Linked DNA regions of Actinoalloteichus hymeniacidonis. The protein of the gene in region 1 binds, or shares a complex with, the protein of each later gene. Links are inferred from orthologs where the notes say so. Each region holds a gene or a part of one and is shown on either strand. Other genes may lie near its edges. The genes, in order: secA and secY.

What was found.
Region 2: the proteins of secA (region 1) and secY are in contact, whole or in part, in a crystal structure (PDB 3DIN), measured with the Thermotoga maritima proteins. The link is inferred for Actinoalloteichus hymeniacidonis from one-to-one orthologs. Residues at the interface, in WP_004082002.1 of Thermotoga maritima: Glu261, Ala262, Arg263, Lys300, Ala301, Arg302, Thr303, Ile304, Ile305, Leu323, Tyr324, Asp325, Pro326, Val329, Ser330, Tyr333, Ile336, Lys340, Phe345, Val349, Glu363, Phe364, Tyr374, Ser375, Gly376, Gly377, Glu393, Ile395, Thr482, Ser483; in WP_004081795.1 of Thermotoga maritima: Glu108, Gly109, Glu110, Glu111, Ala236, Glu237, Arg238, Arg239, Ile240, Thr241, Ile242, Gln243, Tyr244, Ala245, Arg246, Arg247, Val248, Thr249, Gly250, Arg251, Arg252, Val253, Tyr254, Gly256, Ala257, Ser258, Thr259, Tyr260, Leu261, Pro262.

What each region holds. Positions count from the first base shown.
Region 1 is NZ_JACHIS010000001.1:853,259-867,603, forward strand. The notes cover bases 7,309-10,752. They hold secA (preprotein translocase subunit SecA), read left to right. Parts: upstream 7,309-7,624; coding sequence 7,625-10,552; downstream 10,553-10,752. Other genes in these bases: BKA25_RS03980 (Rv3235 family protein), read right to left, coding at 10,677-10,752. Outside these bases: MtrAB system histidine kinase MtrB, read left to right, coding at 1-1,117; BKA25_RS03950 (LpqB family beta-propeller domain-containing protein), read left to right, coding at 1,123-2,895; BKA25_RS03955 (lipase family protein), read left to right, coding at 3,111-3,929; BKA25_RS03960 (SGNH/GDSL hydrolase family protein), read right to left, coding at 3,968-5,143; BKA25_RS03965 (ComF family protein), read left to right, coding at 5,339-6,034; hpf (ribosome hibernation-promoting factor, HPF/YfiA family), read left to right, coding at 6,513-7,199; more of BKA25_RS03980, read right to left, coding at 10,753-11,366; BKA25_RS03985 (HAD-IA family hydrolase), read left to right, coding at 11,488-11,910; BKA25_RS03990 (TrmH family RNA methyltransferase), read right to left, coding at 11,953-12,732; BKA25_RS03995 (WS/DGAT/MGAT family O-acyltransferase), read left to right, coding at 12,767-14,242; BKA25_RS04000 (DUF6912 family protein), read left to right, coding at 14,242-14,345. UniProt on the Escherichia coli protein: Required for protein export, interacts with the SecYEG preprotein conducting channel.
Region 2 is NZ_JACHIS010000001.1:5,685,366-5,699,256, reverse strand. What follows is about bases 10,282-13,271. They hold secY (preprotein translocase subunit SecY), read left to right. Parts: upstream 10,282-11,117; coding sequence 11,118-12,425; downstream 12,426-13,271. Other genes in these bases: map (type I methionyl aminopeptidase), read left to right, coding at 12,991-13,271; BKA25_RS24120 (adenylate kinase), read left to right, coding at 12,425-12,985. Also shown: rpsJ (30S ribosomal protein S10), read left to right, coding at 1-235; rplC (50S ribosomal protein L3), read left to right, coding at 270-920; rplD (50S ribosomal protein L4), read left to right, coding at 920-1,630; rplW (50S ribosomal protein L23), read left to right, coding at 1,627-1,926; rplB (50S ribosomal protein L2), read left to right, coding at 1,972-2,805; rpsS (30S ribosomal protein S19), read left to right, coding at 2,824-3,105; rplV (50S ribosomal protein L22), read left to right, coding at 3,158-3,592; rpsC (30S ribosomal protein S3), read left to right, coding at 3,592-4,419; rplP (50S ribosomal protein L16), read left to right, coding at 4,423-4,842; rpmC (50S ribosomal protein L29), read left to right, coding at 4,842-5,096; rpsQ (30S ribosomal protein S17), read left to right, coding at 5,093-5,371; rplN (50S ribosomal protein L14), read left to right, coding at 5,598-5,966; rplX (50S ribosomal protein L24), read left to right, coding at 5,969-6,283; rplE (50S ribosomal protein L5), read left to right, coding at 6,286-6,861; BKA25_RS24160 (type Z 30S ribosomal protein S14), read left to right, coding at 6,883-7,068; rpsH (30S ribosomal protein S8), read left to right, coding at 7,179-7,577; and 6 more genes. UniProt on the Escherichia coli protein: The central subunit of the protein translocation channel SecYEG. Consists of two halves formed by TMs 1-5 and 6-10.

The DNA.
Region 1 (14,345 bases):
GGCCGCCGTGGTCGCGGAGCGCTTCGCCGAGGGCGATCTGGACGACCGGATGCGGGTGGTCGGCGAGGACGAGGTTGCCAGGCTCGCCGAGTCCTTCAACGAGATGGCCGCGAGTCTGCAGGACCAGATCCACCGGCTGGAGGAGTTCGGCACCCTGCAACGCCGATTCACCTCCGACGTCTCCCACGAGCTGCGGACGCCGCTGACCACGGTGCGGATGGCGGCCGACGTGCTGCACGCCTCACGGGACCAGTTCCCGATGGGCTTGGCCCGCTCGACCGAATTGCTGGTCAACGAGCTGGACCGGTTCGAATCGCTGCTCGGCGATCTGCTGGAGATCAGCAGACACGATGCGGGCGTGGTGGACATCAGCGCCGAGACGGTCGACCTTCGATCCTCGGTCGAGAACGCGCTGGAAGCCGTTCGCGGCCTGTCGACCAATGTCGGCGCCTCCATCGAGGTCAACCTGCCCCCGCATCCGGTGCTGACCGAGATCGACTCACGTCGCATCGAACGGGTACTGCGGAACCTGCTGGCCAACGCCGTGGATCACTGCGAGGGCAACCCGGTCGTGGTGACGCTGGCCGCGGACCGCAATGCCGCCGCGATCACCGTGCTGGACCGGGGCGTCGGACTGCGGCCCGGCGAGGAGGAATTGGTGTTCAACCGCTTCTGGCGGGCCGATCCCTCCCGGAACCGACGTACCGGCGGCACCGGCCTCGGGCTGGCCATCAGCCTGGAGGACGCCAGGCTGCACGGCGGGATGTTGGATGCCTGGGGCGAGGTCGGGGTCGGTGCCTGCTTCCGGTTGACCCTGCCGCGCCGCATCGGCGAAGAGGTCAACGGCAGTCCGCTGCCGCTGCCACCGATCGTCGAGGGGCGTTCTATCGCCACCGAGGTCGAGCAGACGCCGCCGGAAAGCACCGTTGGGGACTCGGTCGCGGACGCCCTACGCTGGCAGGCGGCCGATGAGGAGACCGAATCGTCCGCGCAGCCCCCGGCCGATCCACTGCATTCGGCGCCGACACCTCCGGACGAGCCCGATCGACAACGGGAGGCCGACGGATGGGACGACGGCCGCACCACGGCACTCGGCGAGGGGGATTCGAGATCATGAAGCGGATGACCGGCGGGAACCGACTCGTCGTGCTGCTGATCGCTGCGTCGATGTTCGCCGTCGCAGGCTGCGCGGCCATCCCGGACTCCTCGACGCCGATCAAGCTCGAACAGGTCGTCGAGGGCGGCCGTGCCTCCACTCCCGAGCCGCCCGACAGCCAACTCAGCGCCGTCGAACTGGCCAGGAGCTTCCTCGCCGACAGCGTCGACCCCGACGACGACCACCGGGCCGCGCGCATGCACCTCACCGCCGAGGCCGCCGATTCCTGGAACGACGACGTGAGCGTCAGTCTCTTGGCGAGCAACTACAACGCGATCGATGCCCCAGACCAGGCAGTAGCACCGGAGGAGGGGACGGCGGTCGTCGAGGTGTCCGGCTGGGAGGTCGGAATCCTCAACGAGTTCAGCGCCTTCGAGCCGCGCCGCGAACGCAAGGAGTTCCTGCTGCCGATGCGGTGGACCGACGACGGCTGGCGGATCACCGATCCCCCGCCCGGCGTGGTGATCCCCTTGACTGATTTCCGTGATCACTACCAGCCGGTCCAGCTCTACTTCTTCGCCTTCGACCGGCCGGGGCTGGTGCCGGAACGCCGCTATCTCCCGCCCGCGACGAACAGCAGCCAGCCGGGGCAGATCGTCGAGTTGCTCAAGAAGGGACCGTCGCCCGCCTTGCAGGGCGCGGTACACGAGGTGCTGCCTGCGGGCGTCAATATCCGGCATGCGGTGGCGGAGAACGAGGAAGGTGCGATCGAGATCGATCTCACGAGCCTCGGCGAGTCGCCCTATGAGGAACGACGACAGATGGTGGCGGGGTTGGTGTTCTCCCTCCAGTCGTTGCGGCCCACCCCGGTTCGGGTCCTTGTCGAGGGCGTGGACGTGCTGCCGGAGCGGTCGGAGTGGCATCGCGAGGACTTCAACGATCTGCGCAGAGCGACCGTGCCGGATCACGATCTGCCCGGGCTGGTCGTTCGGGACGGCCAGGTGCAGACCTTGGTGGCGGTGGGCGAGGAGCCGGTCCCCGGTCCGGCGGGCGATGGTGCCTATCTGGCCCGCAGCGCCAGCCAGTCGGTGACCGGGTCCAACCTCGCCGTGGTCGGCGACGACGGCATGGGTGGTCGCAAGCTGTGGGCGGGCGAGTACGGCGCCGAGCTGAACCCGGTGCCGATCGAGGCGAGTTCGCTGACCAGGCCGACGTGGCGGGCCGGTGATTCCGAACTATGGACCGTGGCCGACGGCCGGACGGTGTTGCAGGTCGTGGGCACCGGCGAGGGCGGCTGGCAGGCCCATGAGGTCGCGGCAGGCGAACTTCGGGAATACGGCGAGATCAGCGCGCTGCGCTTCGCCTTCGACGGCATGCGGGTGGTCGCCGTGGCAGGCGGGAAGCTTCTGGTCGGCGCGATCGTCAATTCGGGCGGCAAGCCGAGGATCGGCAATCTGCGAGAACTCCTGCTGCCGGGCAATCCACAGGCTCAGGGCCCGTCGGTCACGGCGGTGAGCTGGAACAGCCCGTCGACCGAGTCGTTGGAGGGCGATCTGCTGGTGGTCGCCACCGAGAACCCGGAGGCCCCGGTGGTGCGCTTGCAGGAGGACGGGCTGGACGGCCGGACCTATCAGGCGACGAACCTGAACCCGCCGATCACCGAGATCACCGCGTTCCCCGGGCGGGACGTCATCGTGGCCGACGAGAACGGCCTGTGGACCACCTCCGACCTGAACGGATATTGGAAGCAGCTGCTTCGGGTCTCCGGCGCCAGCGTGGTGCCCTCGTATCCGGGCTGAGGCCGAGTCGCCGTTCGCTCTCCCCGCGCCCGCCGGGCCGAGTATCGGCGCAGGCTGCACGTGATCAAGGCGCCCCGGTGGGGTGCTCAAGGCCCCTCGGTCGGGTGATTGGCGGGCGGATCGGTATCGCGTTGGACCCCGCATCGGTAGGAACGGACGCCGTGCGGCAGGCGAAGGCTGCCGCGAGACGTGTTGTGAACTTCTGAGGATGGGCGATGTCTGCGCCGACACTGAATCATCAGATCACCGGATACGACGCCAGGCAGGCGTACGGCATGGCCAAAGCGGCCGAACTGGCCTACGAGGACCCGAGTCGGATCGAGAGCACCGCCGCCGAGTGGGGCTTCGACCGAATTAGGCATCACCACTCGACGTTTGCACCGCCGTTCGCGCTCAGCGACACCCAGGCCTACACCATGGCGAACTCGACGATGATCGTGACGACGTTCCGGGGCACCGAGCCGGTCGAGTTGCGCGATTGGCTGTCGGATGCGACCACTCCGCCCTGGCGGGGACCGGGCAACACCGGTTTCGTCCACTATGGCTTCGCGGAGGCATTGCGCGCGGTGTTCCCGGCAGTGCGTTCGGCCATCGACGAACTGCGCGACGCCGAGCAGACGGTGTGGTTCACCGGGCACAGCCTCGGCGGCGCACTGGCCATGTTGGCCGCGGCCTGGCTGGAGTTCGAGAACCCACGGCTCGCGGCGGACGGCGTGTACACCTTCGGTCAGCCCCGTACCTGTGACCGCACGCTGGCCGATGCCTACGACCGGGCGTTGGCCGGACGTACCTTCCGGGTGGTCAACAACAACGACATCGTCGCCCGGGTTCCACCGGAGCCGGTGTTCCATCACGTTGCGGCCCCGAGGTACCTCGACTCTGCGGGACGCGTCCACGAGTCCATGCCCTTGGTGCCGGGCCTACTCGATCGGGGCCGCGGACTGACCTCGGACCTCTTCGCCCCGGCCAGCGATGGAATACGGGATCACCTGATCAAGGCGTACGTGGCCGCCTTGGAGAAGAACCGCCCGTGACGGCGGCTCCTCCCGCACCCGGCGCCGGACTCCGAGGTTCAGCTGTGGTGGTCGCCGAAGGCCCCGCCCTCGGCGAAGGCCAGCCGGGCGAAGCGTTCGCCGATCCGGCGATGACTTTCGGTGTCCGGGTGCAGATCGTCGGGCAGCGGCAACTCCTCGACGTCGGCCGGGCCGTAGAGCTCCCGGCCGTCGAGATAGTGCAGCCTCGCGTCATCGACTTGCCGCTGGGCGACGATCCGGGCCAGCTCCGCGCGAATGGTCGTGAGGGTGAGTCTTCCGGCGGCGACCTCGGCGGGATCGCCGGTGGCCACGAAGCGCGACTGTCCCGAGGTGAACGCCTCGATATCGAAGGCGCCGGGACCGGGGGTGTCCTCGTGGATGGGACAGGACACCGGTGAGACGACCAGCAAGGGCGTGTCGGGATGTCCGTCGCGGATGGTGTCGAGGAAGCCGTGCACGGCAGGCGGGAAGGCACGCATCCGCATCAGATCGGCGTTGACCAGGTTGATGCCGATCTTGACGCTGATCAGGTCGGCCGGGGTGTCCCGCATGACCCTGGCGGTGAAAGGGTCGAGCAGCGCGTTGCCACTGAACCCCAGATTGATCAGGTCCACCTCGGCGTTCGTGGCGGCGACTGCGGGCCAGCTGCTGCTGGGGGTGGCGGCATTGGCACCCTGGCTGATCGAGCTGCCGTGGTGCAGCCATACCCGGCGCTCGCCGGTTGGTACCGGTTCGACGGGAGCATCGGCACGCAGGGCGACGAGCTCGGTGGTCTCGCGGTGCGGCAACCAGATCTCGACCCTCTTCATCCGCGCGGGTAGCTCGACGAAGCGCAGCGTTCCCGGCCCGCCCGGCTTGGTCTCCGTGGTGCCCGTCGCCAGGTCGATGGCCACGACGTTGCCGCCGTCCACACTGGCCTGGGCGGTGAGCTCGCCGTCGATGCACAGGTCGTACACGCCTGCAGGCCAGGACGGCCCGCCCACATAGAGCTGGGTGGTGCGCAGCGTGGTCAACTCGATGGTGGTGGCCTCGGTGCGAAAGACCAGCCGCACGCCGGACGGCTGCGTCACCGCGTCGGCGAGTAACCCACCCGGACTCTGGGCGACGGCCCACGCGGGTAGTCGTCGCAGTAGGACCCCGGTCGCGGTCTGCTCTAGTTCCAGAGCGCCGTACACGAGCTCCTGGGTGATCGGCACGTTGATCGATGGGTGCATGACTCCGCCCGTTGTGTTCGAGTCCCGATGGGCACGACAGGACCGACGTACCGGACACCGGGGTGCTGGGGAACTGCGGCGGTGCCCAACGGCGTGATCGAAATCCGTGCCTCCGCCTGCGAGGCTACGGAAGATCGCCCGGCCGCCGCGCGGGTCGAGCACGGTCGGATGGCAGCGTGCGACAGGGTGTGCGCTATGCGTGTTCTGTCCAATGCTCTGCGTGATCTCTCGGATCTGGTGTTCCCATCGACCTGCGTGGGTTGTTCGGCAGCGGGCGATTCGCTGTGTCCGGACTGTGTCGCGGAGTTCGGCCCGCCGATGCCGGTGCCGGGCCTGCCGCGATCGGTGTCGGCGCCCTGCTTCGCGTTGGCCCGGTACTCGGGGGCGGCTCGGCAGGCGGTGGTCGCGTACAAGGAGCGCGGCGAGCGGTCGCTCGCCCGACCGCTGGGCCTGCTCGTCGCGGCGGCCCTGCCGTTGTTGTCGTCGGGGTCGTCCGCGCAGGCGGCGTCGGAACCGTGGCTGGTGCCCGCGCCCTCCCGGCCCGCCGTCGCGCGGCGCCGGGGCGGCAACCACGTCGAGCGGCTACTGCGGATCGCGGCGAGGACGGTGGCGGAGAACGGAACGCCCTGCGCGCTGGCGCCGTGTCTGGTGTTGGCCGCCGGGGCGGCGGAGTCGGTCGGGCTCGACGACCGGGAGCGGGCGGCCAATCTGGCGGGGCGGGTGCGTGTCCGACCGGCCGCGTTGCCACCGTCGGGCACCCCGGTGATCCTGGTCGACGACGTGCTGACCACGGGCGCGACCGCAGGCGCCGCGATCACGGCACTCGCCGAGGCGGGCGTGCCGGTCGCCTCGGTCCTGGCATTGACCTCCGCACACCGGGATCGGCGGTAGCACGTCGTCGCCCCTCGCGGGTCGGTGCGTCATTCGATCTTCAACCGAATGGCTGTATCGAGCAAGCGACATTCGGGGGAACTCGAACGGCTTCCGGCTCGTTATCCAGATATGACACGGCCGGACGCGCGCAACTCAGCTCGGATTTCCGAGCCGGGTTTTGTCGCGTTGGGTACCACCCAATCGGGTGATATGAAGATCTTTCGGGGCCGTGTGGCGGGGGTAAAAAGCCCCTGTCAAGCATGGCAATCACGTTCCGTAGCTGCGGTTCGTCCCCCAAGTCGGGTCTGTCATCCAGGTAACAAGCGGGCTAACGTCCAGCGCTACCAGCGTCCGTTCGTTGCCGAACGGCACGGTTGAACAGCGCAGAAGGAGGGGATAAGTACAGCCATCGAGTGATTGATGCCGAGCCCGTCCGGGTGAAGCCAACGCTCGAGCCCAGTGAAGTGTCACTCGCACGACTGCGAGGAGGTCGCGAATGGACATCGTCGTCAAGGGTCGCAACGTAGAGGTGCCCGAGCACTACCGGGCACACGTGGCGGACAAGTTGGATCGCCTCGAACGTTACGACCGCAAGGTCATCAGCTTCGACGTGGAACTCTTCCACGAGCCCAACCCCAGGCAGACGAAGAACTGCCAGCGAGTGGAGATCACCGGCAAGGGCAAGGGGCCGGTCATCCGGGCCGAGGCCACCGCCGCCGACTTCTACGCCGCGTTGGACGGCGCCGTCGCCAAATTGGAGAGCAGACTCCGCCGCGCACACGATCGGCGCAGGGTCCACTACGGGCGACGTAATCCCACATCGGTGGCCGAGGCCACCGCAATCGTTCCCGACGTGCTGCCGGACGCGACCACCGGCCACATCAATGGCAAGCGAGGGAGCACAGCCGTGTTGAAGGCGACCGAAGTCGAGACAGCCGAGCCTCAGCAGGACGACGCCATGCCTGCGCAGCGCTGGCAGGACCTGCCCGCCGCGCACGAGCCCGGCCAGATCGTCCGCGAGAAGGTACATCCCTCCACGCCGATGACCGTCGACCAAGCCCTCTATGAGATGGAGCTGGTCGGCCACGACTTCTACCTCTTCTCCGACGCGGAGAGTGGTCGGCCCAGCGTGGTGTACCGCAGGCGTGGCTTCGACTACGGAGTGATCCAGCTCGCCGCGTGAGCTGCCCGCCTCGGCAGGCGCACCGACCCGCTCCCCGAGGCGATGACGATGCCCCCGATCGACAGGACGCGATGACAAGCGTGTCCGATCGCACCGCCTCCGCCCCGCCGCGCCCGTTCGCGCGGCGGGGCGGAGTGCTGCGGGCGCAGCGATGCCACGCGCCGTACCGGGCGGGTCACCCGTCGGTACCTGGGCGGACGTCGCGAGCGGCTGCCCGACGCGGCTGCACCGACGGCTGTGCGTTCGAGAACGTGTCCGACCACCTTGCATCCCCCGATGGGTGATCGGGCATTCTTAAGGAGGGCATCCGTGTCGAGCGGCCCCGCCGCGAGCTGCATGTATGCCGTCTGCACCCTGTCCATGCCTACGATGGCGGCAAAGCGTCCTGACCGGGCGCATGACGATCAGCTAGTGAGGTCGACCGCATGGTCCTGTCTCGACTGCTCCGCGCCGGCGAGGGCAAGACGCTCAAGCGCCTGCGGGTGATCGCGGCGCACGTCAACTCCCTGGAAGACGACTTCGTCGATCTCACGGACGCCGATCTCCGGGCGAAGACCGACGCGTTCCGCGAACGCCACGCCAAGGGGGAGTCGCTGAACGAGCTGCTTCCCGAAGCATTCGCGGTGGCCAGGGAGGCCGCCAAGCGCACCCTGGGGCAACGCCCCTTCGATGTGCAGATCATGGGTGGTGCCGCACTCCACCTCGGCCAGGTCGCCGAGATGCGCACCGGTGAGGGCAAGACGCTGACCTCGGCGTTGGCCATCTACCTCAACGCCATCCCCGGCGAGGGCGTCCACGTGGTCACCACGAACGACTACCTGGCCAAACGTGACTCCCAGTGGATGGGCCGGGTACACCGCTTCCTGGGACTGAAGGTCGACGTCATCGTCGCGCAGATGACCCCCGCGCAGCGCCGAGAGGCGTATGGCGCGGACATCACCTACGGCACGAACAACGAGTTCGGCTTCGACTACCTGCGTGACAACATGGCCTGGAGCACCAAGGATCTGGTGCAGCGCGGGCACCATTTCGCCGTGGTCGACGAGGTCGACTCGATCCTCATCGACGAGGCCAGGACGCCGCTGATCATCTCCGGTCCCACCGACCAGTCCTCGCGCTGGTACCAGGAGTTCGCCCGGCTCGCGCCGCTGCTCAAGCGCGACGAGCACTACGAGGTGGACGAGCGCAAGCGCACCGTCGGTGTGTCCGAGAAGGGCGTGGAGCTGATCGAGGATCAGCTCGGCATCGACAACCTCTACGAGGCCGCCAACACGCCGCTGGTCGGCTACCTGAACAACGCTCTGAAGGCCAAGGAGCTGTTCAACAAGGACAAGGACTACATCGTCCGAGGCGACGAGGTCGTCATCGTCGACGAGTTCACCGGCCGTGTGCTGTCCGGTCGGCGATACAACGAGGGCATGCACCAGGCCATCGAGGCCAAGGAGCGGGTGCCGATCAAGGCCGAGAACCAGACGCTGGCCACCATCACGCTGCAGAACTACTTCCGGCTGTACGAGAAGCTCGCGGGCATGACCGGTACGGCCCAGACCGAGGCCACCGAGCTGAACCAGATCTACAAGCTGGGTGTGGTCAGCATTCCGACGAACCGGACCGCGGTTCGTAAGGACCAGCCGGACCTCGTCTACAAGACCGAGCAGGCCAAGTTCGACGCGCTCGCCGAGGACATCGAGGAGCGCCACCGCAAGGGCCAGCCGGTCTTGGTCGGTACCACCAGCGTCGAGCGCTCCGAGTACCTGTCGAAGGTGCTCACCAAGATGAGCGTTCCGCACGAGGTGCTCAACGCCAAGCACCACGAGCGGGAGGCGTCGATCATCGCCCGCGCAGGGCTCAAGGGCGCGGTCACGGTGGCCACCAACATGGCCGGTCGTGGTACCGACATCGTGCTCGGCGGCAACCCGGACATCATCGCGGACGAGGAGCTGCGGGCCAGGGGCCTCGACCCGGTGAAGACCCCGGAGGAGTACGAGGCCGCCTGGGACGAGGTCTTGGCCGAGACCAAGTCCACCGTCGAGGCGGAGGCAGCCGAGGTCCGCGACTCCGGCGGCCTCTACGTGCTCGGCACCGAGCGCCATGAGTCCCGCCGTATCGACAACCAGCTTCGTGGTCGTGCCGGTCGACAGGGCGACCCCGGCGAGTCGCGGTTCTACCTCTCCCTCGGCGACGAACTGATGCGGCGCTTCAACGCGTCGATGGTCGAGGCCGTGATGAACCGGCTACGGGTGCCGGAGAACGTGCCGATCGAGCACAAGATGGTCACCAGAGCGATCCTGTCGGCACAGACCCAGGTCGAGCAGCAGAACTTCGAGATTCGTAAGAACGTCTTGAAGTACGACGAGGTGATGAACAAGCAGCGTCAGGTCATCTACGCGGAGCGCCATCGGATCATGGAGGGCGAGGATCTGCGCGAGCAGATCGAGCACATGATGACCGATGTGCTGACCGCCTACGTGACCTCCGCGACCTCCGACGGCGACGTGGAGGACTGGGACCTCGAACAGCTGTGGACAGCGTTGAAGACGCTGTATCCGGTGAGCATCGATCACAAGAAGCTCGTCGACGAGTCGGAGAAGGGACTCACCAAAGACGAGCTGTTGACGGCCGTGCTCGCCGACGCCAGGGAGGCGTACGGCATCCGCGAGGCCGAGATCAACGAGAAGATCGGCCAGGAGAACGGTATGCGCCAGCTGGAGCGGCGGGTGCTGCTCTCGGTGCTGGACCGCAAGTGGCGCGAACACCTCTACGAGATGGACTACCTCAAGGAGGGCATCGGCCTGCGGGCGATGGCCCAGCGCGACCCCGCGATCGAGTACCAGCGCGAGGGTTTCGAGATGTTCTCCGCGATGCTGGAGGCGCTCAAGGAGGAATCCGTCGGCTTCGTGTTCAACATCCCGGTGGAGCCTGCGGGCGGTGCCGCGCAAGCCGCAGGCGCGCCGGACCCCTCGGTGGCCGTCACGGTGGGTGGCTCGGACAACGCCGATCCGGCCTCGGCACCTGCTGGTGGTGCTGCCAGCGCGAACGGCCGGGCCAACACCAACGGTGGCGCCCGCCCGGCGGCCAACCAGAACGGCAACGCTCGCAACGGCAACGGGCGACGTCCGGTTCCGCCGAGGCAGCCCGTTGCGCCTCGTGCGGAGGAGGCCGTGCCGCCCGCCCTGCGTGGCAAGGGCCTCGGCGGCCCCGGCCAGCAGCGCCTCACCTACTCCGGACCGGACGAGGGTGGCGGCGTGGAGACCAGGGGTGGCGGTTCCTCGGGCACGCCCCGGCAGGGCGGCAGCCGTAAGGACCGGCGTGCTGCGGAACGTGCGCAGGCCAAGCGGGACAAGCGGAACTGATCGGCTAGTTCTCAGGCGGCGGGGCAGGCGGTAGCGCCTGCCCCGCCGATCTGTCGGTGGCACCGATCCGAATCGATGGGTGATCCGCAGGTTGGGCTCGCTCGGGGCGGTACCGTGCGGCGCCCTACCGAGGCCGCCGACCGTCTTGCGCGACGGGCCGCCCTCTTCCGAGCCCGGTCAGTGGGGGTAGTTGGAGTTCGGTGCCCAGCCAGCGTGCACCGCGTAGTTCGAGCCGCAGTGCGATCGCTGCGACGCGATCCCGGATTCGAACGGGCGCGGTCGCCTCGATCGCCCGCTCGCCGACCTGTTGGGCATGAACCCGAAGCAGCCTGCTCGGCGGGATACGGCCCGGTGCGTGCCCGACCCGTGGCGTGATCCGACCGTGTAGCTCGGGGATCAGCAGCCTGCCGAGCTGTGCCCGGGACCGCCTGCCGTCGAGGATCTCCACCAGCGCATGCAGGGTCTGTCTGGCGATGCGATGCGCCGACGGGCGGTGTCGATCGGACGGGTCCGGCGCCGCACTCCGGGAAACGGAACGCGGCGTGACCTCGATGGGCGGCGCCGACCCACCCGTCACCTCGGCAAGCCTGCGCAGCATCGGGCGTGGGACCGACTCGGGCCTCGCCCCGTCGACATCGAGCCCGGCGGTCTCGAAGGCCACCGCCGAGCGCGCCGCGGCCGTTCTCGCCGCGACCTCCGGACCGGGCGGTGGGTCCGGACACCCGGCCGTGGACACCGGATCCTGCAGCACGAGCCCGGCGAACACCGGCCGCCACAGCTCGGCGGTGTCCTCGGAACAGAGCAGCGCGGTCATCGTCTTCCTCCCGGCGGGGACAGCGGTCGGGGAGTAGAGCGACCAAGCCGGTGGATCCGTACCGATTCCGCCGAATATCACCTGGATGTGTCGCCGCCGAGTAATTCCTAGACTGGCGGGCGTGACCCTTTCAGGACTGGTCGTCGACTTCTTCGGGGTGCTCACCGACGTCGACGGGATCCCCGATCGCGAACCACCGCTGATATCGGTCGTGCGTGCCGCCCGCGCCAGTGGGCTGCGTACCGCTCTGTTGTCCAACGCCGAGGGCGCGCCGGACGACGAGATGTTGGCAGGCTTGTTCGACGCGATGGTCGTCTCCGGCGAGGTCGGCCTGTTCAAGCCGGACCCGGAGATCTACCGGTTCGCCGCCAAACGCCTGGACCTGCCGACCGGCGCCTGCGTCTTCGTCGACGACCTGCCGACCAACGTCGAGGGCGCCGTCCGGGCGGGCATGGTCGGCGTGCACCACCGGACGGTCCAGGCCACCGTCGAGGAACTCGCCGTGTTGTTCGACCGGGACTTCTCCGCCGAACCGACCGGGTGAGCCCGGCTCCCGCAGGCCGGCGTCCGACCCGCGCGGCCGTTCTCAGGCGCCCGCCGCCAGCCGCCTGCGCGTCAGCTCGAAGGTGAGTACCGCCGCCGCGCTGGCGACGTTCAGCGATTCGACGCCGCCTGCCAGCGGGATCGAGACCCGGCCCATCACCGATTCGGCGACCTCGTCGGAGACACCATCGGTCTCGCCGCCCAACACGAACGCCACCCGCCGAGGCAACTCGACGTCGAAGAGTGTCGTCTCGCCGTCGGCTGCCATCGCGAAGAGCGAGAAACCGGCCTCGATCAGTTCCTCCGCCGCGCTCGCCGCCGTCGCCGCCCGCAGAATCGGCGCCCGGAACGCCACGCCCGCCGAGGCCTTCACCACCAGCGGGTCGATGGAGGCCACGCCGCGTCGGGGCACCACGACCCCGCCGATCCCCGCTGCGGTGGCGGTGCGCAGAATCATGCCGACGTTGGCCGGGGTGGTGATGCCGTCCAGCAGCAGCAGCGTCTCGGGCATATCCCGAGGTGAGGACAGTGCGGCGGTCAGCGTGCGCATCCTCGGCGCGACCACATCGGCCAACACACCCTGATCGTGTCTGCCGTTGCCTGCCAGCACCTTCACCCGCTGAGCGGTGGCCCGCTGCACGGCGACCCCTCGACTCCTCGCGGCCTGGATGATCTCCCTGGCGACCGCCCCGACGGCGTTCTCGGCCAGAATCACCTTGTCCACGGCCAGATCGGGGTCCTGCAGGGCTTCGAGCACGGGCTTTCGTCCGTAGACCGTGACGAACCGGTCCTTCGGAGAGACATCGTTGGGCACGACGAGCAGGATCGCACGACCGTAGGTGTGTCAGGATTCGTCCATGCCGGATCGACTCTCCGCCCTGGATGCGTCCTTCCTCTATCTGGAGGATCCGACTACTCCCATGCACGTCGGCACGGTGTTGCTCTTCCAGCAGCCCCGGTCGACGAACCGCAGGCCCCCGGGTCGGGCGCGTGCCGCCGAGGACGTCGGGCGGATCGGCGGTCTGGAGTACGGGCGGATCGCCGCGTTGATCGAGCAGCGGCTGCCGCTGGCCCCCCGGTATCGGCAGAAGGTCGTCCAGGTTCCCGGAATGCTGGCGCGGCCGGTGTGGGTCGACGATCCCGACTTCGATCTGGACTACCACCTGCGCCGTTCCGCACTGCCTCGGCCGGGCAACGACGCCCAGCTCGCGGACCTGGTCGCCCGCCTGATGTCCCGGCCACTGGATCATTCCCGTCCGTTGTGGGAGGCGTATGTCGTCGAGGGGCTGAGCCGGAACCGCGTCGCGCTCATCACCAAGACGCACAACGCGATGGTCGACGGCATCGGCGGCTTCGACATCGGCCAGGTGATCCTGGACGACGAGCCGACCGCGCCCCGCGTCGGCGACGACCTGTGGATGCCGGAACCGGGACCCAACCCACTGCAACTCGTGCTCGACGCGGCGAGCGAGGCCGTGCGCAGACCGGGCGAGATCGTGGAGAACGCGCGAGTCGCCGCGATGGACGTGGCGGCCACGGTCCGCAACGTCGCGGAGGCCCTTGGCGGAGTCGCCTCGGCGGTCCGCACCGCCGCGCGGCCGACCACGCGGGGCCCGCTCAACGTGAGCATCTCCGTGCAACGTCGGTTCGCGGTGACCAGGACGCGGTTGGCGGACTATCGGAAGGTGCGACGAGCCCATGGCGGGACGGTGAACGACGTCATCCTGGCGGTGATCGCGGGCGCCTTGCGTAATTGGCTGCTGTCGCGGGGCGAGGTGGTCACGGCGGCGAGCACCATCCGGGCGATGGTGCCGGTGTCGGTTCGCGGTTCCGGTGCGGGGGAGCCACCCGAGGCGGAGGAGCTCGCCGGGCCGGTGGCGGGGAACAAGGTGTCCGCCTATCTCGTTGAACTGCCGGTGGGGGAGCCGAGCGCGACACTGCGATTGCATCACGTCGGTCATGCGATGCGTGCGCATCAGGAATCGGGCCAGTCGGTGGCCGCCAGTGCGCTGGTCCGCCTCTCCGGGTTCGCCCCGCCGACGCTGCATGCCCTCGGGGCGCGCGCCGCGAACTCATTCTCGCGCAGACTGTTCAATGTGGTGGTCAGCAACGTTCCCGGACCACAGGTGCCGTTGTACGCGGCAGGGACGAAGATGGTGGGGATGTTCCCGGTGGTGCCGCTGGCCAAGCACCAGGCCCTGTCCATCGGGGTGGGTTCCTACGACGGCGGCGTTTACTTCGGGCTCAACGGCGATCGGAATGCGATGTTCGACGTGGACGTGTTGGCGGGGATGATCGACGAATCCCTCGATGAGCTGTTGGGGACGGTGTGATGCGGATCTACGTTCCGGCGACGGTGGCGATGCTGCGGTCGCTGTTGGCCACCGATGAGCTGGTGCCGGTGAGCGGCACGGCCTTCGCGCTGACGCCGATGTT
Region 2 (13,891 bases), 4.8 Mb from region 1 along the record:
GATCGTCGAGACCGTGACGCGCACCGGCGCTCGGGTCGTCGGACCTGTGCCGCTGCCCACCGAGAAGAACGTGTACTGCGTCATCCGCTCGCCGCACAAGTACAAGGATTCGCGCGAGCACTTCGAGATGCGCACGCACAAGCGTCTGATCGACATTCTCGACCCGTCGCCGAAGACGGTGGACGCGCTGATGCGCATCGACCTGCCGGCCAGTGTCGACGTCAACATTCAGTGATTCGGGCGCTAGAGCGGCGGAGATAACGAGACCCATGTCTGACAGGCAGATCAAGGGGATCCTGGGAACCAAGCTTGGTATGACCCAGGTCTTCGACGAGAACAACCGGATCGTACCGGTCACGGTCGTTAAGGCCGATCCGAACGTGGTCACCCAGATCCGGACCGACGAGAAGGACGGCTATTCAGCCGTTCAACTGGCCTACGGCGCCATCGACCCTCGCAAGGTCAACAAGCCCGAGACCGGCCACTTCAATAAGGCGACGGTGACGCCTCGCAGGCACCTGGTGGAGCTGCGCAGCAGCAACGCGGGCGACTACGAGGTCGGCCAGGAGGTGACGGCCGACGTGTTCGATCAGGGCACGCTGGTCGACGTCGTGGCCACGAGCAAGGGTAAGGGCACCGCTGGTGTCATGAAGCGGCACGGCTTCGCAGGTCTGAGCGCCAGCCACGGTACTCAGCGCAAGCACCGCTCGCCCGGCTCCATCGGCGGCTGCGCCACCCCCGGACGCGTCTTCAAGGGCGTTCGGATGGCCGGTCGGATGGGCCACGTGCGCGTCACCACGCAGAACCTGACCGTGCACCGGGTCGACCTGGAAGCCGGACTCATCCTGCTCAAGGGTGCTGTTCCCGGCCCGAAGGGTGGACTCGTGCTGGTCAAGAGCGCTGCTAAGGGCGGTGTCTGATGAGCGCGAACGTTGAGATCAAGACCCCGGACGGCAAGGCCGACGGCAGCATCGAGCTGCCCGCCGACGTCTTCGACGTCCAGGCGAACGTGTCCTTGATGCACCAGGTCGTGGTCGCTCAGCAGGCGGCTGCTCGGCAGGGTACGCACGACACCAAGACCCGCGGCGAGGTTCGCGGTGGTGGGCGTAAGCCTTACCGCCAGAAGGGCACCGGCCGCGCCCGTCAGGGTTCGGTTCGTGCGCCGCAGTTCGTCGGTGGTGGCGTCGTGCACGGCCCGACGCCCCGCGACTACACGCAGCGGACGCCCAAGAAGATGAAGGCCGCCGCGCTGCGCGGTGCGCTGTCCGACCGGGCCCGTGAGGGACAGATTCACGTCGTCACCTCGCTGGTGGATGGCGAGAAGCCGTCGACCAAGTTCGCCCGGCAGGCACTGCGCACCATCACCGAGGCCCGTCGCGTGCTGGTCGTTCTCGACCGCGACGACGTGCTGGCGTGGCAGAGCCTGCGCAACCTTCCCGACGTGCACCTGATCGCTCCCGACCAGCTCAACACGTACGACGTGCTGGTCAACGACGACCTGGTGTTCACGAAGGCGGCCATGGAGAGGTTCCTCTCCGGTTCGGTCCGGCGGGCTGGCAAGGCCTCCGCACGGTCCGGCGAGATCGCCGACGCTACCGAGTCCAACTCAGATGGGGAGGCTGGGAAGTGATCCCCGACCCTCGCGACATCTTGGTTGCTCCGGTCGTCTCCGAGAAGAGCTACGGCCTTCTCGAGGACAAGAAGTACACCTTCGTGGTGGTGCCGGACGCCAACAAGACGCAGATCAAGATCGCCGTCGAGCAGGTCTTCGGCGTGAAGGTCGCGAGCGTGAACACGCTCAACCGTCAGGGTAAGCGCAAGCGCACCCGCACCGGGTACGGCAAGCGCAAGGACACCAAGCGGGCGATCGTGACCTTGCACCCGGAGAGCAAGCCGATCGAGATCTTCGGCGGTCCGGCCGCGTGACGCGGTCAGACCGAACCGGACTGAACGACTGAGGACTGCACAGACATGGGCATCCGCAAGTACAAGCCGACGACACCGGGTCGTCGTGGTGCCAGCGTGGCCGACTTCGCCGAGATCACTCGGTCGACGCCGGAGAAGTCGCTGGTCCGTCCGCTGCACGGCCGAGGCGGCCGTAACGCGCACGGCAAGATCACGACCCGGCACAAGGGTGGTGGCCACAAGCGCGCCTACCGTCTGATCGACTTCCGTCGGTCGGACAAGGACGGCGTGCCTGCCAAGGTCGCGCACATCGAGTACGACCCGAACCGCACCGCCCGCATCGCGCTGCTGCACTACGCAGACGGCGAGAAGCGTTACATCATCGCGCCTGAGAAGACGCGACAGGGCGATGCGATCGAGAGCGGTCCCCGGGCTGACATCAAGCCGGGTAACAACCTGCCGCTGCGCAACATCCCGACCGGCACCGTGGTGCACGCGATCGAGCTCCGGCCCGGTGGCGGAGCCAAGATCGCTCGGTCGGCGGGTGCCAGCGTGCAGCTGGTGGCCAAGGACGGGCCCTACGCCCAGCTCCGGATGCCGTCCGGTGAGATCCGCAACGTGGACGTGCGCTGTCGCGCCACGGTCGGTGAGGTCGGCAACTCCGAGCAGGCGAACATCAACTGGGGCAAGGCTGGCCGGATGCGGTGGAAGGGCAAGCGCCCGACCGTCCGTGGTGTCGCCATGAACCCGGTCGACCACCCGCACGGTGGTGGTGAGGGTAAGACGTCCGGTGGTCGTCACCCGGTTAACCCGGCTGGTAAGCCCGAGGGCCGTACCCGCCGTCGTAAGGCAAGTGACTCGCTCATCGTGCGCCGACGCCGTACCGGCAAGAAGCGCTGAGCAGGGAGGGAGTGAAGGATGCCACGCAGCCTGAAGAAGGGCCCGTTCGTCGACGACCACCTGCTCAAGAAGGTGGACGTACTGAACGAGTCTGGCAAGAAGACGGTGATCAAGACTTGGTCCCGGCGCTCGACCATTATTCCGGACATGCTCGGGCACACGTTCGCTGTGCACGACGGTCGCAAGCACGTCCCGGTGTTCGTCTCCGAGGCGATGGTGGGTCACAAGTTGGGCGAGTTCGCCCCGACCCGCACCTTCAAGGGTCACGTCAAGGAAGACCGCAGGTCTCGCCGCCGCTGACGCGGGCATCGACGCGAGAATCACGGACTAGCAAGAGCAAGGGGAAACAGCGATGAACGCCCGAAACGACGCTGTGGCGCCGGAGGAAGGCGCGGAAACGCCGTCGCGCGCCGTGGCGCGGGCCCGCTATGTCCGCGCCACGCCGATGAAGGTGCGCCGCGTGGTCGATCTCGTCAGGGGCCGTCACGCTCAGGAGGCCCTGGCCGTGCTCCGGTTCGCGCCGCAATCTGCCAGCGAGCCGGTGGAGAAGGTGCTTGCCAGCGCCATCGCCAACGCCGAGAACAACCTCGACCTCGATCCGGAGACGCTCTGGATCAGCAGCATTTTCGTGGACGAGGGGCCGACACTCAAGCGCATCCGGCCGCGGGCTCAGGGCCGCGCGTACCGGGTCCGCAAGCGGACCAGCCACATCACCGTCGAGGTCGAGTCCCGGCCGCAGGCCACGGGCCGGGCTCGCAAGTCCAGCGTGAAGGGAAGTGCCCGGTAGTGGGTCAGAAAATCAACCCGCACGGCTTCCGGCTGGGGATCACCACCGACTGGAAGTCCCGCTGGTACGCCGACAAGCAGTACGCCGAGTATGTGTCGGAGGATGTCAAGATCCGCCGAATGCTCTCCAAGGGCATGGAGCGGGCAGGCATCTCCAAGGTGGAGATCGAGCGCACCCGGGACCGGGTTCGCGTCGACATCCACACCGCTCGTCCCGGCATCGTGATCGGCCGCCGAGGCGCGGAGGCCGACCGGATCCGCGGTGAGCTCGAGAAGCTCACCAAGAAGCAGATCCAGCTCAACATCCTCGAGGTCAAGGGCTCCGAGGCCGACTCGCAGCTCGTGGCGCAGAACGTCGCGGAGCAGCTCTCCAACCGCGTGTCCTTCCGTCGCGCGATGCGTAAGGCGATGCAGTCGTCGATGCGCTCGCCGCAGGTCAAGGGCATTCGGGTGCAGGTCAGCGGCCGCCTCGGCGGTGCTGAGATGTCGCGCTCGGAGTTCTACCGCGAGGGTCGCGTCCCGCTGCACACGCTGCGGGCCGACATCGACTACGGATTCTTCGAGGCCAAGACGACCTTCGGTCGGATCGGCGTGAAGGTCTGGATCTACAAGGGTGAGCTGGTCGGTGGCCTGAAGGCCCGCGAGGCTGCGGCTGCCGAGGCTCGGGCCCCGCGTCGGGACCGCGCGGACCGGCCGGACCGGTCGAACCGTCGTCGCTCCGGTGCCTCTGGCACGACCGCAGCGGGCACCGAGGCCGGGCGCGCCGCGGCCGAGGCCGTGACTGCGGAGAAGACGACGGCTGCGGCCGGCGAGAAGACGGAGGGCTGACAAGTGCTCATCCCGCGTAAGGTCAAGTTCCGTAAGCAGCACCGTCCCGACCGGGGCGGCGCCGCCAAGGGCGGGACGCGGGTCACCTTCGGTGAGTACGGGATCCAGGCTCTGGAGCCCGCGTACGTCACCAACAGGCAGATCGAGTCGGCTCGTATCGCCATCAACCGCCACATCCGTCGTGGTGGCAAGGTCTGGATCAACATCTTCCCGGACCGTCCGCTGACCAAGAAGCCTGCTGAGACCCGGATGGGTTCCGGTAAGGGTTCGCCGGAGCAGTGGATCTCCAACGTGAAGCCCGGTCGGGTGCTGTTCGAGATGACTTACCCGAACGAGACCGTGGCCCGTGAGGCACTGCTTCGCGCGATCCACAAGCTTCCGATGAAGTGCCGCATCGTGACACGTGAGGGTGGTGAGTTCTGATGGCAGCGGTCAGCACCGCAGCCGAGCTGCGTGAGCTCACCGAGAGCGAGCTCGTGCAGCGTCTTCGGGAAGCCAAGGAGGAGCTGTTCAACCTCCGATTCCAGATGGCCACCGGGCAGCTGGAGAACAACCGTCGGCTGCGTGTCGTGCGGCATGACATCGCCAGGATCTACACCGTGATGCGTGAGCGCGAGCTGGGCTTGTCCGTCTCGCCGGACCAGGCGGACGCGACCACGAGTGAAGGTGCGGCATGAGCGAGAACGAGCAGAAGACCGAGACGCGGAACAACCGCAAGGTTCGCGAGGGTTACGTCGTCTCGGACAAGATGGACAAGACGGTCGTCGTGCAGTTGGAAGACCGTAAGAAGCACTCGCTGTACGGCAAGGTTCTGCGCAGCACCACCAAGGTCAAGGTGCACGACGAGCAGAACGCCGCAGGCGTGGGCGACCGGGTCCTGCTGATGGAGACCCGACCGCTGTCGGCAACGAAGCGCTGGCGGCTCGTCGAGATCCTCGAGAAGGCCAGGTAATACCCTGTCCCAGGCCCGTGCCACCGGCGCGGGATCGAGGACAGTCGCAACGAGTTAGGCTACGGCGCTTCGGCAGGGTGGTCGCCTGCCGAAGCCGAGCCCGGTGAAACGGGTTCGGTAGCGTCGGGTCTGGGCCGTCGGCTTGGACCGACCACTACAAGCCACTACAACGACCGCGCCCGTCGGGTCGGAAATCCGGCGGGCAATACGCAGGTCAGGAGTTGACGTGATTCAGCAGGAGTCGCGGCTCCGCGTCGCTGACAACACCGGAGCCAAGGAAATCTTGTGCATCCGCGTGTTGGGCGGCTCGGGGCGGCGGTACGCGGGTATCGGCGACGTGATCGTCGCGACCGTGAAGGAAGCGATCCCGGGCGCCAATGTCAAGCGTGGTGACGTGATCAAGGCCGTCATCGTGCGCACCGTGAAGGAGCGCCGTCGTCCGGACGGTTCCTACATCCGGTTCGACGAGAACGCCGCAGTGATCATCAAGGCCGACAACGAGCCGCGCGGTACGCGCATCTTCGGCCCGGTCGGTCGTGAGCTGCGTGACAAGAGGTTCATGAAGATCATCTCGTTGGCTCCGGAGGTGCTCTGATCATGAAGGTGCACAAGGGCGACACTGTCGTGGTCATCGCAGGCAAGGACAAGGGCGCGAAGGGCAAGGTCATCAAGGCCTACCCGCAGACGTCGCGGATCCTGGTCGAGGGTGTGAACCGCATCAAGAAGCACACCAAGATCAGCCGCACCCAGCGTGGCGCGCAGTCCGGTGGCATCGTGACCCAGGAAGCGCCGATCCACGTCAGCAACGTTCAGGTGGTGGACTCGGACGGTACTCCGACCAGGGTCGGCTACCGGACCGATGAGGACGGGCGTCGGGTTCGCATCTCGCGCCGCAACGGTAAGGACATCTGATCATGACGACTGCTGAGAAGATCGTCCCCCGACTGAAGCTCCGTTACCGCGAGGAGATCGTCGCCGCCCTGCGCGAGCAGTTCGACTACTCGAACGTGATGCAGGTTCCCGGCATCGTCAAGGTCGTCGTGAACATGGGCGTCGGAGACGCTGCCAGGGACGGCAAGCTGATCGAGCCCGCAGTCCGCGACCTCGCGACGATCACCGGCCAGCGCCCCGAGGTTCGGCGCGCCCGCAAGTCCATCGCGCAGTTCAAGCTGCGTGAGGGGATGCCGATCGGCGCCAGGGCGACGCTGCGCGGCGACCGGATGTGGGAGTTCATGGACCGGCTGCTGACCATCGCGCTGCCGCGTATCCGTGACTTCCGCGGCCTGTCGGACCGCCAGTTCGACGGCAACGGCAACTACACCTTCGGGCTGAGCGAGCAGTCGATGTTCCACGAGATCGACCCCGACTCGATCGACCGCCCCAGGGGTATGGACATCACGGTCGTCACCACCGCGATCAACGACGAGGAGGGGCGGGCGCTGCTGCGGCACCTCGGTTTTCCCTTCAAGTCCGCCGACAGCGGACGATGAGGATAAGGACGAGGAGAACCGATGGCTAAGAAGTCGCTGGTTGCCAAGGCAGCACGCAAGCCGAAGTTCGCGGTGCGGGCTTACACCCGTTGCCAGCGTTGCGGTCGCCCGCACTCGGTGTTTCGCAAGTTCGGTCTCTGCCGGGTGTGCCTTCGCGAGATGGCCCACGCGGGCGAGCTCCCGGGCGTTCGCAAGTCCAGCTGGTGATCGGACGCCTTCTCGGCGTTCGACAGGCACCAGCACACTGACCGTTCCAGTTCGCTCCAGGCCCGGCCACCCGGCCGGGAACCAGGGCGAGAAAGGTTGACCAGGTCACCATGACCATGACCGACCCGATCGCAGACTTCTTGACTCGTCTGCGTAACGCCAACTCGGCATATCACGACGAGGTCGTGTTGCCGCACTCCAAGCTCAAGGCGAACATCGCCGAGATCCTCAAGCGCGAGGGCTACATCTCGGGGCACCGCGTCGAGCAGGGTGAGAAGTGCCAGAACCTGGTCGTCGAGCTGAAGTACGGCCCGAACCGCGAGCGCAGCATCGCGGGTCTGCGGCGCGTGTCCAAGCCCGGTCTTCGGGTCTACGCCAAGTCGACCAACCTGCCCAAGGTGTTGGGCGGTCTCGGAGTGGCGATCATCTCCTCCTCCGGCGGTCTGGTGACCGACCGGCAGGCAGGCAAGCAGGGCGTGGGCGGGGAAGTCCTCGCCTACGTCTGGTGAGAAAGGGGGTATCGGAATGTCGCGCATCGGAAAACTGCCGGTAACCGTGCCCTCCGGCGTCGAGGTCACTCTCGATGGCCGCTTGGTGACGGTCAAGGGGCCCAAGGGCACCCTGTCGCACACCCTTGCCGAGCCGATCAGCGCTGAGCGCTCGGAGGACGGCGCGGTTGTGGTGAAGCGCCCCGACGACGAGCGGAAGAGCCGTGCACTGCACGGGTTGAGCCGCACGCTGGTCAACAACCTGATCATCGGCGTCAGCCAGGGCTACGAGAAGAAGCTCGAGATCCACGGCGTTGGTTACCGTGTGGTGCTGAAGGGCGGCGAGCTCGAGTTCGCCCTCGGCTACAGCCACCCGGTGAAGATCACGCCGCCGGAGGGCATCAGCTTCGCGGTCGAGAGCCCGACCAAGTTCTCGGTCCAGGGCATCGACAAGCAGCGGGTTGGCGAGGTTGCTGCCAACATTCGGAAGCTGCGCAAGCCCGACCCGTACAAGGGTAAGGGCGTGCGGTACGCGGGTGAGGTCATCCGCCGCAAGGTCGGAAAGACGGGTAAGTGAGCATGAGCGAGAGCACTGCAACCACCGTTGCCAAGCGCAAGCCCGTTGGCAAGGACGTCTCCACGGTGCGTCGGGTGGCCAGGGCGCGCAGGCACTTCCGTATCCGGAAGAAGGTCGCGGGCACTGCCGAGCGTCCTCGTCTCGCCGTCACTCGGTCCTCGCGGCACATGGTCGCCCAGGTGATCGACGACCTGGCCGGCGTGACGCTGGCTTCGGCGTCGACGCTGGAAGCCGACGTCCGAGCGCTGGACGGCGACAAGAAGGCCCGTGCGGCCAAGGTCGGCGCGTTGGTCGCCGACCGGGCCAAGAGCGCGGGCATCCAGGGTGTCGTCTTCGACCGCGGTGGCCACGAGTACCACGGCCGCATCGCCGCACTCGCTGAGGCGGCGCGCGAGGCGGGGCTGGAGTTCTGACAGATATGCAGAAGATCAAGTGGAACGAGAGGGCCGTCTGATGCCAGGACGCACACGTCGTGAGGGTGGTGGCGAGCGCGGCGAGCGCCGCGACCGCCGGGACGGTGGCCGCGGCGGGGCGGCTCCAGAGAAAACCCCGCACATCGAGCGCGTTGTCGCGATCAACCGTGTCGCGAAGGTCGTCAAGGGTGGTCGTCGGTTCAGCTTCACCGCCCTGGTAGTCGTCGGTGACGGCGACGGCCTGGTCGGCGTCGGCTACGGCAAGGCCAAGGAGGTGCCTGCCGCGATCGCCAAGGGTGTGGAAGAGGCGAAGAAGAACTTCTTCCGTGTTCCCCGGATCGCGGGCACCATCACTCACCCCATCCAGGGTGAGAAGGCCGCAGGCGTGGTCATGCTTCGGCCGGCCAGCCCCGGTACCGGTGTTATCGCCGGTGGCCCGGTGCGTGCCGTGCTGGAGTGCGCCGGAGTTCACGACGTGCTGAGCAAGTCGCTGGGTAGCGACAACGCCATCAACGTCGTGCACGCCACGGTGGCCGCGCTCAAGGGTCTGCAGCGTCCGGAGGAGGTGGCTGCCCGTCGCGGCCTGCCGCTCGAGGACGTCGCTCCCGCTCGTATGCTGCGGGCTCGTGCCGGACAGGGGGTGTGAGGCGATGGCTCAGCTCAAGGTGACCCAGCTTCGCAGCCGCATCGGCGTCAAGCAGAACCAGCGGGACTCGCTGCGCACCCTCGGGCTGCGCAAGATCCGCCAGGAAGTCGTGCGCGAGGACACTCCCCAGGTTCGCGGATTGATCCACACCGTGCGTCACCTGGTGAAGGTCGAAGAGGTGAACTGACGTTATGGCCATCAAGATTCACCACCTGCGGCCTGCCCCGGGATCCAAGACCGCGAAGACCCGTGTCGGTCGCGGTGAGGGTTCCAAGGGCAAGACCGCTGGTCGTGGTACCAAGGGCACGAAGGCCCGGAGCAATGTGAAGGCCGGTTTCGAGGGTGGCCAGCTGCCCTTGCAGATGCGGCTGCCTAAGCTCAAGGGCTTCAAGAACCGGTTCCGCGTCGAGTACCAGCCCGTCAACATCGGTGATCTGGCTCGGCTGTTCCCCGAGGGTGGCACCATCGGCATCGCCGAGATGGTCGCCGCGGGTGCGGTCCGGAAGAACCAGTTGGTCAAGGTGCTGGGCAACGGCGACCTCGGCGACGTGAAGTTGAACGTCACCGCGAGCGCCTTCTCCGGCAGCGCGATCGAGAAGATCACGGCGGCCGGTGGGACCACCACCACCGCCTGATCGGCAACAGACAACCCTGAAGCGGCCCGCAGGTTCTCCCTGCGGGCCGCTTTGGTTCTCACGGGCTTCCCTGGCCGCCTGCGGCCCACAGCCGGTTCGGCCGGGTGCTTCGCCTTCTTAGGGTCTGGTCGAGCGAGGTTCCGATCACGGTGGGGCTTCCGGGACGCCCATCGATACGCTGTCCGGATGCCGACGCGGCGGACCGGGCGTGGTGCCGCTGATTGTCCGAGTTCCCCATGGCCCGATGGCATTTGGTCGACGGCCGCCGGGTTATTCGATTCGAGTGAGAAGATTCGACGCTCGACGTCCGCAAAGAGAGTGGCGAATAACCCGGACACCGGATGCGAGGCGGTGAATTAGCGGCCGCCGGGGTCGTTAATGGCGTAGGGCTCCGATGATCGACAGCGTCGTTCCGTTCGTCATCGACCACGTTCCTCGGCACGGGTGTGGGGCGGACACGTGTAGGTCGACGCGGCTACCAGCGATGCTGCCGCGCGTTCTGGAAGCTGTCAGGTGTCCGAGGTGCGTCGATCCCGATCATGCTCGATCTCGTCGGGGATCGTGCCAGCAGAGATCGGGCGCGGTGCGAGGAACGGCGGCGCCGTTTACGCCAGACCCGGCGATTGGATCTTTATCCCGGTCGTGAGCTTCGTGCAGATAAACAGGGCTGCTCGGCCGTTCCACGATCGATCGGGCCGACTCGGAATTGATCGGACTCGATCGTCTTGTCACGTCGGTCCTCTTGTTCGATCGGCCCGTCGGCCGCAGGAGGAGCAGAGTCCAGCCTCGGAGACCTCTCCGGTCGATTCGCCGCAGACCCTCGCCGTCGGTCCGATGGGCGAGGAGCCGGATGCCCGACGGCGATCACTCGAAGGGGCGAAATATGGTGCTGCGGTCGGGAAGCTGTCCGCCCCGCAGCACGACATACCCCGCCTTGGGTGTCCGATGGGGATTCGGCCTGTTCGTAGAGCCCATGTCCGGCTGCCGCATGATCTTCGAGGCGCGGTCCTTGCGCCGATTGCGTGCCTGAGTGCCGTCGCTTGACCGCCTTCCGGTGCTGGCATTCGGCGGTTGACACGCCGATGCGGGGCAGCCGAACAGCTGATCATCTCGCAATACTCGCGCGCACCTTGTGGGGCATGACCACCCTGCTGTTAGAGTCGGCACACGCTTCGTGCCTGAATGCACGCAGTGTTCCTGGCCTGCGCGCCAGGCCCGTGTACTGCCGGCACCGTGCCGGCCTATGCCGATCGTCGGAATGAGAACCCGACGACGCCGAGGAGGTCACGCGTGCTCAGCGCCTTCCGCTCGGCTCTCACTACGCCGGACTTGCGCCGCAAGATTCTGTTCACTCTCGGAATCGTGGTGATCTACCGGCTGGGGGCGAACGTTCCGTCGCCAGGGGTCTCCTCCTCGAACATCCAGGAGTGCCTCAGGCTGGCCGAACAGGGCGAGAACCAGAACCTTTACTCCTTGCTCAACCTGTTCAGCGGCGGCGCTCTGCTGCAGCTGTCGGTCTTCGCGCTGGGCATCATGCCGTTCATCACCGCGAGCATCATCGTTCAGCTCCTCGGTGTTGTGATCCCGCGCTTCGAGCAACTCCGCAAGGAGGGTCAGGCGGGGCAGGCGAAGCTTCAGCAGTACACCCGCTACCTGACCATCGCCTTCGCGGTCCTGCAGGCCACCACCGTCGTCGCGCTTGCTCGCTCCGGCGCCCTCTTCCAGGGCTGTAACGAGCGGGTCATCCCCGATGACTCGATCTTCAGCCTCATCGTGGTCGTCGTGGTGATGACCGCAGGCGCCACGCTGTTGATGTGGATGGGTGAGCTGGTCACCGAGCGCGGTATCGGCAACGGTATGTCGCTGCTGATCTTCGCCTCCATCGCGGCCCGGATCCCGGCCGAGGGTGGCAACATCCTGCAGTCCGCAGGTGGCGTCGTCTTCGCCGTCGTCTGTGTGTTCGCGCTGGCCATCATCGTGGCGGTCTGTTTCGTCGAGCAGGCGCAGCGCCGTATCCCGGTGCAGTACGCCAAGCGCATGATCGGTCGCCGGATGTACGGCGGCACCTCGACCTATCTGCCGCTGAAGGTCAACCAGGCCGGCGTCATCCCGGTCATCTTCGGTTCGTCGCTGCTCTACCTGCCGCAGCTGCTCTCGCAGCTCTCCGGCGAGGACAACTGGTGGCGACGTTTCGTCGACGAGTACCTGGTGCCTCAGTCGAGCTGGGTGCACATCACGCTGTTCTTCCTGTTGATCATCTTCTTCACGTACTTCTACGTGTCGATCACGTTCAACCCGGATGAGCGCGCCGACGACATGAAGAAGTACGGCGGATTCGTTCCAGGAATCCGACCGGGCAAGCCGACCGCCGAGTACCTGGGCCGTGTTCTGTCCAGGATCACATTGCCCGGCTCGCTTTACTTGGGCATCGTGGCGGTGCTGCCCAACTTCTTCCTGAGTATCACCGGCGACGGGAACAACCAGAACTTCCCGTTCGGTGGTACTGCAGTGCTGATCATGGTCGGCGTGGGTCTCGATACTGTGAAGCAGATCGAGAACCAGCTCATGCAGCACAATTACGAAGGGTTCCTCAAGTAGTGCGACTGGTTCTTGTTGGCCCGCCTGGCGCGGGCAAGGGCACGCAGGCCGCTGTGCTGAGTGCGACGTTGGGCATCCCTCATGTCTCCACCGGCGAGTTGTTCCGTGCCAACATCGACAATCGGACGCCATTGGGGACCGAGGCCAAGCGTTACCTGGACGAAGGGTCCTTGGTCCCCGACGAGGTCACCAACGAGATGGTGCGCCAGCGGCTGAGCGAGCCGGATGCGGCCAACGGCTTCCTGCTCGACGGCTTCCCGAGGACCATCGGGCAGGCCGACGTGCTGGCCGGAATCCTCAAGGATCAGGACGAGCAGGGCCTGGACGCCGTGCTCGAGTTCAAGATCCCCGAGGACGAGGTCGTCACCCGGATGCTGGCCCGCGGGCGCGCCGACGACACCGAGACGGTGATCCGCAAGCGGCTGGACGTGTACCACACCAGCACCGAACCGCTTTTGGACTACTACCGGGACCGGCTGATCGTGATCGACGCGTTCGGTTCGGTCGATGAGATCTCGGAACGTGCGCTCGTGGCGTTGCGCGCGAAGCAGGACGGCTGAGTTCCATGCTGCGACGAGGCAACGGCATCCAGCTCAAGACCAAGGCCGAGTTGGAGGCGATGCGGGCCGCAGGCCTCATCGTCGCCGGGGCGCTGCAGGCGGTCACGGCGCAGGTGCGCCCCGGTATCAGCACGGGCGAGCTCGACGAGGTCGCAGAGCAGTTCATCCGGGACGCGGGGGCGGTGCCCTCCTTCAAGGGCTACCACGGTTTCCCCGGTTCGATCTGTGCCTCGGTCAACGAGCAGGTAGTCCACGGCATCCCCTCGCGGGAACTGGTGCTCGCCGACGGCGACCTGCTCTCGGTGGACTGCGGCGCGATCCTCGAGGGCTGGCACGGCGATTCGGCGGTGACGGTGCCGGTCGGCACCCAGTCGGCGGCGGACGCACTGCTCTCGGAGGCCACTCGCCTATCGATGTTGGCGGGGATCGAGGCTGTCCGGGCGGGCAACCGCCTCGGGGACGTCTCCTGGGCCATCGAGGTCGCCACCACCAAGGCTGCGGAACGCGACGACCGTGAGTACGGGATCGTCGAGGGCTACGGCGGTCATGGGATCGGCACCGAGATGCACATGGAGCCGTTCATCGCCAACCATGGCAGGCCCAACCGTGGGCCGAAGCTCAAGGTGGGCATGGCCTTGGCCATCGAGCCGATGTTGACGCTGGGTACGGCTCAGACCAGGGAACTCGACGACGAGTGGACCGTGGTGACCGCCGACGGTTCTCGGGCCGCGCACTGGGAGCACAGCGTGGCGATCACCGAGGACGGGCCCTGGGTCCTCACCGCTCCAGCAGACTGATCTTCGAGGGTGCATCGGTGGCATCGCGCCGCTGATGCACCCTCAGCAGTACAGCACCGTCGTCCGCCGAAGAGCGGCCGGTCGGCCCGGCCGATGTCCCGCCGGCCGG